One region of the Hydrogenophaga sp. T2 genome, then DNA from elsewhere that is predicted to be linked to it. Evidence: riboswitches for the same ligand, from Rfam matches in the RefSeq annotation. Region 1 holds a riboswitch; the other holds the start of a gene.
What was found. Region 1 has a riboswitch for thiamine pyrophosphate ahead of thiC (phosphomethylpyrimidine synthase ThiC). Riboswitches for the same ligand answer to the same signal wherever they lie in the genome.

Region 1 (4,535 bases):
CCAGCGCGGGGGCGATCAGCCAGCCGTGGCGGAACAGGCCGTTGAGGCGCAGCAGGCCGCTTTCGTGGTGCACGAAGGGCAGGTGGTCGGTGCGCGCGGGGCGCAGGTGGCTGTCCAGGCGCTCGATGCGCGCCTCGGCGAGTTCGGGCACCAGGCTGTGCGCGGCGCTCAGCAACTCCACGGTGCTGCGCAGGCTCGGCGCCGAGGTGTCTTCGCTTTCGATCTCGCTTGCGCCCACCACGATGCGTCCGCCCGGGCGCGGCACCAGGTAGACGCGGTGGCGCGGGTGCAGCAGGCGCAGCGGCCGCGCCAGTGGCACGCCGGGCGCGTGCAGCCACACGAGTTCGCCGCGCACGCCGCGCAACGCCACCTGTGGCCGCGCGCCCAGGCCGCGCGTGTCCACCGCGAGCTCGCAGCGGTGTTCGCGGCCGTGGCTGTCGCGCAGCCGGCCCGGGTCCACGCTGTCGATGGCGGTGCCCCAATGCCAGCGCACGCCCGGGGCCTGCTCGGCCAGCGCCTGCAGCAGTTCGGCGGGCAGCACCTGGCCTTCGCCGGGCAGGTGCCAGGCCAGCAGGCCGGGCGCGAGCGCGGGTTCGAGCGCGCGCTGCTGCGCCGCGTCGAGCGGCTCGGGGGCCGGGGCTTCGGGCACGGCCGCGATGCGCGCCAGCACGCGCGCGGCCGCGCCGCGGTCGCTGCCGTGCGCGAGCAGCAGGCTGCCCGCTGTGCGCACCAAGGGCTCGGCGCCCCCGAGCGCGGCCCCGATGGCCTGCCAGCGTGGCAGCGAGCGCCAGCCGAGCCGCGCGATGCGCGCATCGGCGTGGTCGAGTTCAGCGATGGGACTGAGCATGCCTGCGGCGCTGAAGCCCGCCGCGCCGGAACGCCGGCCTGGGGAACCCCCACCTGTATGGGCCAGGGGCGGTGGACACGGGCCGTCGGCGGGATCGAACACGCTCACCGAATGCCCGGCATGCGCGAGCCGCCAGGCCATGAGCCGGCCGGCGACACCCGCACCCGCAATGGCGATGCGGCTCATGATTGCCGAAGCGTGTCCACCGGCACGTAGAACGCGCCGCCCGCGGCCTTGAACTCGGCCGACTTCTCGGCCATGCCGCGCTCGGCGTACTCGCGCACGTCCTGCGTGATCTTCATCGAGCAGAACTTGGGGCCGCACATGGAGCAGAAGTGCGCTTCCTTGCTCGAGTCCTTGGGCAGGGTCTCGTCGTGGTAGGCCTCGGCGGTGTCGGGGTCGAGCCCGAGCGCGAACTGGTCGCGCCAGCGGAACTCGAAGCGCGCCTTGCTCATGGCGTCGTCGCGCGCGCGTGCGCCCGGGTGGCCTTTGGCGATGTCGGCCGCGTGGGCCGCGATCTTGTAGGCGATGATGCCCTGCTTGACGTCGTCGCGGTCGGGCAGGCCCAGGTGTTCCTTGGGCGTCACGTAGCACAGCATGGCCGTGCCCATCCAGCCGATCATGGCCGCGCCGATCGCGCTGGCGATGTGGTCGTAGCCCGGCGCGATGTCGATGGTGAGCGGGCCCAGCGTGTAAAAGGGCGCTTCGTGGCAGTGCTTGAGCTGCTCGTCCATGTTGGCCTGGATCAGGTGCATGGGCACGTGGCCGGGGCCTTCGATCATGGTCTGCACATCGTGCTTCCAGGCGATCTGCGTGAGTTCGCCCAGCGTGCGCAGCTCGGCGAACTGGGCCTCGTCGTTGGCGTCGGCGCCGCTGCCGGGGCGCAGGCCGTCGCCGAGCGAGAAGCTCACGTCGTAGGCCTTCATGATCTCGCAGATCTCTTCGAAGTGCGTGTAGAGGAAGTTCTCCCGGTGGTGGGTGATGCACCACTTGGCGAGGATGGAGCCGCCGCGCGAGACGATGCCGGTGCGCCGCTTGGTGGTGAGCGGAATGAAGGGCAGGCGCAGGCCCGCGTGGATGGTGAAGTAGTCCACGCCTTGCTCGGCCTGCTCGATCAGCGTGTCGCGGAACACCGCCCAGCTCAGGTCTTCGGCCACGCCGCCCACTTTTTCGAGCGCCTGGTAGATCGGCACCGTGCCGATGGGCACGGGTGAATTGCGCACGATCCAATCGCGCGTGGTGTGGATGTTCCTGCCCGTGGACAGGTCCATCACCGTGTCGCCGCCCCAGCGGATCGACCACACGAGTTTTTCGACTTCTTCCTCGATGCTCGAGGTGACCGCCGAGTTGCCGATGTTGGCGTTGATCTTCACCCCGAAGTTGCGGCCGATGGCCATGGGCTCGAGCTCGGGGTGGTTGATGTTGGCGGGAATGATCGCGCGCCCGCGTGCCACCTCGTCGCGCACGAACTCGGGCGTGATCCGCTCGGGGATGTGCGCGCCCATCGGGTTGCCGCGCAGGCGCGCCTCGCGCTCGGCGTCGCCCAGGTACTCGTGCATCCAGTCGCGGCGGCCGTTCTCGCGGATCGCCACGTACTCCATCTCGGGCGTCACGATGCCCTGCCGCGCGTAGTGCATCTGGGTCACGTTGCGGCCGGTCCGGGCGCGGCGCGGCGTGCGCTGCAGCGCCGCGGCCTCGGCGCGCAGCGCGGCGAGGCGCTCGGCCGCACTTGAATTCGGGGCCTCGTGCTTCGCACCATCGTCGAGCGCCTGGCGTTCACGGCCCGCGTAGGCCTCGGTGTCGCCGCGGGCGTCGATCCAGGCCGCGCGCACCGGCGCCAGGCCCTGGCGCACGTCGATCTGCGCCGTGGGGTCGGTGTAGGGGCCCGAGGTGTCGTAGACCGTCACGCGCTCGCCGTTGGTGAGCGCGATCTCGCGCATGGGCACGCGCACACCCGGCAGTGAGCCGGGCACGAAAACCTTGGTCGAGGCGGGAAAGGGCTCGCGCGTGAGCGTGAGCAGCGGGGCAAAGGGGTCGGGGGCGTTCATGGCGGTCTCCAGAGGGCGGGCAAACACGGCGGGGTGTCTGCTCCGGAGGACCGCCAACCAGGGCGCGCCACGGGCCCTGCGCCCACCAAGGGCCTGGCCATGACACGCCCGGTATGGGCATGCGCTCTTCTTTCGCCGGTACTAGCCGGATCAAGTTCACGGGTTCGGCTTCACAGCCATCTCAGCGCGGGCCTTTGCAGGCCGGTGCACCCCGGAGCAGCGCGCAGTGTACGCCGCGCTTGCGGGGTGGCGTCAAGTCAGGCCTTGCCGCAGGCCTGCAGGTAGCGCGGCTCGTTCTCGAGCACGTGGCCGCGCAGCAGCGCCGCGGCCTTGTCGGCATCCTGCGCTTCCACGGCGTCGACCAGCACCTGGTGGCTCGACACCGCGTTGCTGATCGGCGAGCGATGCCGCAGCGCGGTGAGCTGGTGGCGCAGCAGTTCGTAGCTCGCGCGCAGGTACTGGTTGTCGCAGCACTCGAAGAAGGCGTGGTGGAAATTCATGTCGATGCGCGCCAGGGCCGGCAGGTCTTTGGCGCGCTCGGCCACCTTCATCTCCTTCACGCACTGCGCCATGCGCTGCAGCAGCGCCTGCGGGTGCGTGGCCATGGCCTCACGCAGCGCCTCGATCTCGACCATGGCGCGGAACTGCAGCAGGTGTGCGAGCTGCTGCGGCGACAGCGTGAACACGAAGGTGCCGCGCTGCGGATGGATCTCGACCAGGCCCTGCGACTGCAGACGCACCAGCGCTTCGCGCACCGGCGTCTTGCTCACGCCCATGCGCGCCGCGAGCTGCGCCTCCGAAACCTGTTCGCCCAGCTTCAGGTCGCCCGTGACGATGGCCTCGCGGATGCGTTCGCCCACCACATCGGTGAGCAGGCGGGGGCGTTGCAGTTCAAGGGCGGCGTTCATGGGGATGAGGCTCGTGAGGCCGCGAGTATAGGGTTATTGCTGATTTGAGATCTGAGATATCAGATACGATAGCCGACACCGCGTCAAGCAGAACAACCCGGAGACACGCCTTGAGCTCCCCGCCTTCCGCCGCGCCCGCGCATCCGCTGGCGCGCGCTTTCCTCGCCGCCAACCGCTGGGCGCTGATCGGCCTTCTCGGTGTGATGGCCGTGCTGGTCATCGGCAATGTGATCACGCGCTACGCGTTCGGCCATTCCTATCCCTGGGTGGAAGAGGCCACGCGCTACATGATGATCTGGGCCGCCTTCCTCGGCGCCGGTCCTGCGCTGCGCGTGGGCGGGCACATCGCGATCGACACCTTGCAGGTGGCGCTGCCGCCCGCGCTGGCGCGCCTGCTGCGCGCCCTCATCGTGCTCATCGTGGCGGCCACGCTGGCCCTGGTGCTGTGGCTGGGCATCGAATACGTGGACTTCGCCTGGTACCAGGAGTCGCCCGTGCTGGGCTGGTCGCTCGGCAAGGTCTACCTCGCGCTGCCGCTGGGCGCGGCGCTGATGCTGGTGCACCTGGCCATGGTGGCGCGGCGCTGGATTGTCCAGGGCGAATGGGAGCGGGTCGAGGGCTTCGACCCCCAGGCCCTCTGAGCACGGAGCACGCACGATGACGACCGTTCTCGGCCTGGTGTTTCTCGCCCTCATGGTGCTGGGCGCACCCATCGCCTTCGCCATGCTCATC
Region 2 (4,535 bases), on a different contig from region 1:
CGCGCGGCGTCTGGGCGCAGGCCTGGATCACGCGCAGGAAGTCGTGGTCGAAGCGCACCTCGAGCCGCTGCTCGCGCAGCAGTTTCTGCACGGTCTTGCGCAATGAACGATGCAGCCTGAAGCGCGCGGGCTCGAGCACCATGCGCGGGTCGGTGCTCCACCACAGAATGGGCTGGCCCGAGCTGTACCAGGGAAAGATGCCGCGCGCGTAGGCGGCCTGCAGCGTGGGGACGTCGAGCACGCCACCGGCAGCCAGCAGGCCGGGTGCGGGATCGCTGGGGCCCCAGGCCTGTTCCACCGGCGGAAATGGCTCCCCCGGCTCCAGCCAGGGCAGCGGTCTGGTGGGGGGCGTCTGGGTCATGGCGCTATTGTGCGCAGCGCCCGCCGCGCATCAAGCGCGACCCGTCCAGCGTGAGGGCAGGCAGTGCCACACGAGCAACGCCGCTGTGATACCGATCACGTCGGCCAGCCAGTCGATCCATTCGCCGTAGCGCCAGCCCGTGCCCCACTGCATGAGCTCGATCGCGCCGCCCCAGAGCACGAGCCCGGCGGCCAGCGGCCACACGAGCCGCGGATACGCGAGCAGCCCGAGCGCCGCGAGCCACGCGAAGCCCAGCGCGTGCTGGGCCTTGTCCCAAATGCTCATGACCTGCTGGGGCAGCAGTTGCACGGGGACCAGCGAAGCGATGGTCAGCACGCTGAGGCTGAGCCAGAAGCCGAGGCGGAGCAGGGTGCGCATGGGGAGACAGAGCCGTGCCGGCTGGCCCGGGTTCCAGAAACGACAAAGGCCTTCGGATGAAGGCCTTTGCTGTGTGTTGGGTGGCTCCCCGACCTGGACTCGAACCAGGGACCTGCGGATTAACAGTCCGTCGCTCTACCGACTGAGCTATCAGGGAACAGCCTCAGAGTATAGCGTCATTTTGGGCCGTTTTCGAGTCCGCTCGCACGAACTTGTCAGAAAGCGGTGTCCATCGCCACGCGCAGGGTGCGCGAGGCGCCGGGGAACAGGTAGACGTGTTCGTACTGGTAGGGCGCTTCCTGGAAGTAGCGGCGGTCGAACAGGTTGTGGATCGCCACGGTCCAGGTGGTGGGGCGGTTCATGAGGCGCGTGTCGTAGCGCAGCGAGGCGTCCACACGCGTCCACGACGGGATCTTGATCGACTCGTCGGGCAGCACCGTGCGGTTGCCTTCGTGCGAGAGGTGCGCGCCCAGGCGCAGGCCCGGCACCGCGGCCACGCTGTAGCCGAGGTTGGCGCGCAGCACCCATTGCGGCACGTTGGTGGGGCGCTTGCCGTTGAGCGCGGGCGTGAGCACCGAGTCGCGGCGTTCGGCGTCGATCCAGGTCACGCTGGCGTCGTACGACCACGCACCGCTGCGGCGGCCGCCCCCGAGTTCGAGGCCGCGGTGGCGCGCTTCGCCATCGATCACGCGCGTGCACGAGCCCGGCGTGCTGTCGCTGCAGCTGGCGCCGGTGTTGAGGCGGTCGGCCGACACCGGGCGCGCCACGTTGAACAGCGTGGCGTGCCAGCGCGAGCGGCCGTCGTCGGCCTTGAGGCCGATCTCCCACTGGTCACTCTTGAGCGCGGGCAGGGCTTCGCCGTTGTTGGTGTAGCGCGCGCGGCCCGCCACCACCTCCGACTCCACGCCCTGGCCCCAGCTCGCATAGGCCGTGTGCACCGGGCTGAGCTTCACGCTCATGGCGAGCCAGGGCGTGGTGAAGTCCTGGCTGTAGTCGGTGACGCGGCTGCCGTCGGTGCGCACGCTCTGGCGGTCCAGGCGCGTGTGGCGCAGGCCCAGCCAGGTCTGCAGCGCGGGCGTCCACTGGATCACGTCGGTGGCGAAGAACTCGGTGCTGCGTTCGCTGCGGTTGGTGAAGGGGTCGGTGAAGCTCGGGTCGGCGGGCAGCGCGGGCAGGGTGAACAGGTTGCCGGTGCCCACGGCGGCGTTGTTGTCGGCCTGGGGCTGGCCGCGCACACGCAGCCGGCTGGTGAGCACGCCGGCCGAGAGCTTGTGGCCCACGGCGCCGGTCTCGAACTGGCCGTTGATGCGCCACTGCGCGGCGGTCGTGTTGCGCTTCTCGTTGAGGCTGCGGAAGTCGTAGAGATCGAAGTCGCCGTTGGGGCAGTAGCGGTCGGCATAGTAGGTGCCGCTGCCGGCGTCGAAGCAGCCGAACGGGTAGGCGAGGAAGTCGTCGGTGCGCAGGCGCTGCGTGCCGAGCTGGGCCTGCCAATTCCAGCGCGCGTCGATGGCCTGGGTATAGCGCAGGCTGCCGCTGAAGTTGCGGAAGTCCACCGGCTGGCTCCAGGGCTGGGTGTTGATGTTGATCTTGGGGTCGGCCGGCGGCAGCGTGTTGCCGAGCAGGCTCAGGCCCGGCACGCTGGGCTGGCGGCGGCGCGAGAGTTCGAACTCGGCTTCGAGCAGGCTGTCGCGCGAGAGGCGCGCGTCCACCGCGAGCGCGGCCAGGCCGCGCCAGCCCTCGGTGCCGCGCGCCTCGCCCTTGAGCCGTTCGCCCGCGAGGTTGAGGCGGTAGCCGAAGTCGCCTTCGGCGAGCCGGCCGCCCAGGTCGAGGTGGGTGAGCGCATTGCCGTTGCTGTTGACCTCGGCGCGCAGGCGGCGCAGCGGCTCGTTGGTGGGGCGCTTGACCACGGCGTTGAACAGGCCGCCGGGCGCGCTGGTGCCGGCCTGGATGCCGCTGGTGCCTTTGAGCAACTCCACGCGCTCGAGGTGTTCGAGCGAGAGGCTGGTTTCGGCGCTGATGGGCAGGCCGTCGCGGCGGTAGTTGTAGCTCGGGTCGAGCACGAAGCCGCGCACGCTCGCGTAGTCGTAGTAGCCCGCGGCGTTGTAGGCGTCGCCCACCGAGCTGTCGAAGCGGTAGAGGTCGCGCAGCGTGCGCGCGCCGCTGTCGGCGATGGCATCGCTGCCGACCACGGTGGCGCTCACCGGGGTCGACGACAGCGGCTGGTCGCCGAAGCCGGTGACGTCGGCCGTGGCGTCTTGCGCGGCGCTGCGGATGGTGACGGGCGCGAGCGTGGTGTCGGCGCGCGGGGCGGGCTGGGCGGGCTGGGCGTGCGCGGTGGCGCACAGCGCGGCCGCGAGGGCCACGGGGAGCAGACGGAATCGGTTGTGCGTTGCCATGTGGTGGGTCCGGTGACGGTCCATGGCAGGTGGGCGTGGCGGGCGGCCGGGGCCGCACGGCGTGCGGTGGCTGCTTCGCTGCTGCTTCCCTGCGCGAGGATTACCTCAATCAGGTTCGAAGGGACTCTCTCAGTCGCGGCCGGCGAAGGCCACAACACCCCTAGCGGATGCGTTGGTGAAAACGCGCGCGGATTGTATCGGGCCTAGCCCGGCGCCACGCCCAGCAGCCGTTTGAGCCTGGGGCTGGTGGTGGTGTATTGCAGCGGCAGGCGCTCGTCGGGGCGCAGCACCGCGGCCGCGGCGAAGGCCGCGAGCGTGGCCTCGTGGAAGCCGCAGAGGATGAGTTTCTTCTTGCCCGGGTAGGTGTTGATGTCGCCCACCGCGAACAGGCCCGCCTCGCTGGTTTCGCAGCTCTCGGGCTGGACCACGAGCTGCTTGCGCTCCATGGCCAGGCCCCAGTCGGCCACCGGGCCCAGGCGGGGCGACAGGCCCAGCGCCACCAGCAGGTGGTCGAGCGCCAGGGTTTGCGGCTGGCCTTGCGGGTCGAGCAGCTCGAGCGCCTGCAGCCGCCCGGCCTGGGCGCGCAGGCCCGTGGGCTGGCCCACCACGAGCGCGATGCGGCCTGCGGCGATCGCGGCCTGCACGCGTTCGAGCGCGGCCGGGTCGTCCGAGCCCAGCACCTCGCGCCGGTGCAGCAGGCTCAGGCGCGCGGGCGGGGCGGGGCTGTCGAGCAGGCGCAGGGCCCAGTCGATCGCGAGGTCGTCACCGCCGTGCACCACCACGTGCCGGCCCGCGAAGGCCGCGGGGTCGTCGAGGCGGTGCTGCACCTGGGCGGGCTCAAAGGCCTCGATGCCTTCGAGCTTGAGGCGCTTGGGCTGGAACGCGCCCACGCCCGCGGCGATGAACACGGTGCGCGCGAGGAAGGTGGTGCCGGCGCTGGTGGCCACGCGCCAGCGCTGGTCGGCCTCGCGCTGCAGCGTGGTCACCGATTGCCCCAGGTGCAGGGTGGGCGCAAACGGCCGCACCTGCTGCTGCAGGCGCTGCACCAGCTCACGGCCGGTGCAGACCGGCAGGCCGGGGATGTCGTAGATGGGTTTGTCGGGGTAGAGCTCGGCGAGCTGGCCACCCACGTGCGGCAGGGCGTCGATCACCTGCGCCGCGATGCCCTGCAGGCCGAGCTGGAACACCTGCCACAGGCCTGCCGGACCGGCGCCGATCACCAGGGCATCGGTTTCGATCGGCGCAATGTCGGACATCTCAGCGGATCAGCTCGCCGAGCTTGCCGGTGCGGTCTTTCCACGCCTCGGCGTCGGGCAGCGGGGCCTTGCGCTTGGTGATGCTCTTCCAGGTGGGCAGCTTGGCGAGCTCGGCGTTGAGCTCGGTCATGTGCAGCTGGTCCT

Region 2: linked by a shared signal. The riboswitch ahead of WDZ95_RS17585 (TonB-dependent siderophore receptor) and the one ahead of thiC (phosphomethylpyrimidine synthase ThiC) in region 1 are both predicted to bind thiamine pyrophosphate.

Annotation. Positions count from the first base shown of each region.
Region 1 is NZ_JBBHZJ010000009.1:211,874-216,408, forward strand. It holds gene WDZ95_RS19850 (FAD-dependent oxidoreductase) at 1-1,033, opposite strand, end outside; gene thiC (phosphomethylpyrimidine synthase ThiC) at 1,030-2,895, opposite strand; TPP riboswitch at 3,006-3,119, opposite strand; gene WDZ95_RS19860 (GntR family transcriptional regulator) at 3,153-3,803, opposite strand; gene WDZ95_RS19865 (TRAP transporter small permease) at 3,914-4,444, shown strand; gene WDZ95_RS19870 (TRAP transporter large permease) at 4,461-4,535, shown strand, end outside.
Region 2 is NZ_JBBHZJ010000007.1:262,560-267,094, reverse strand. It holds gene aat (leucyl/phenylalanyl-tRNA--protein transferase) at 1-361, opposite strand, end outside; gene WDZ95_RS17595 (VanZ family protein) at 392-739, opposite strand; tRNA gene WDZ95_RS17590 (tRNA-Asn) at 821-896, opposite strand; gene WDZ95_RS17585 (TonB-dependent siderophore receptor) at 955-3,135, opposite strand; TPP riboswitch at 3,205-3,307, opposite strand; gene WDZ95_RS17580 (NAD(P)/FAD-dependent oxidoreductase) at 3,339-4,391, opposite strand; gene fdxA (ferredoxin FdxA) at 4,393-4,535, opposite strand, start outside.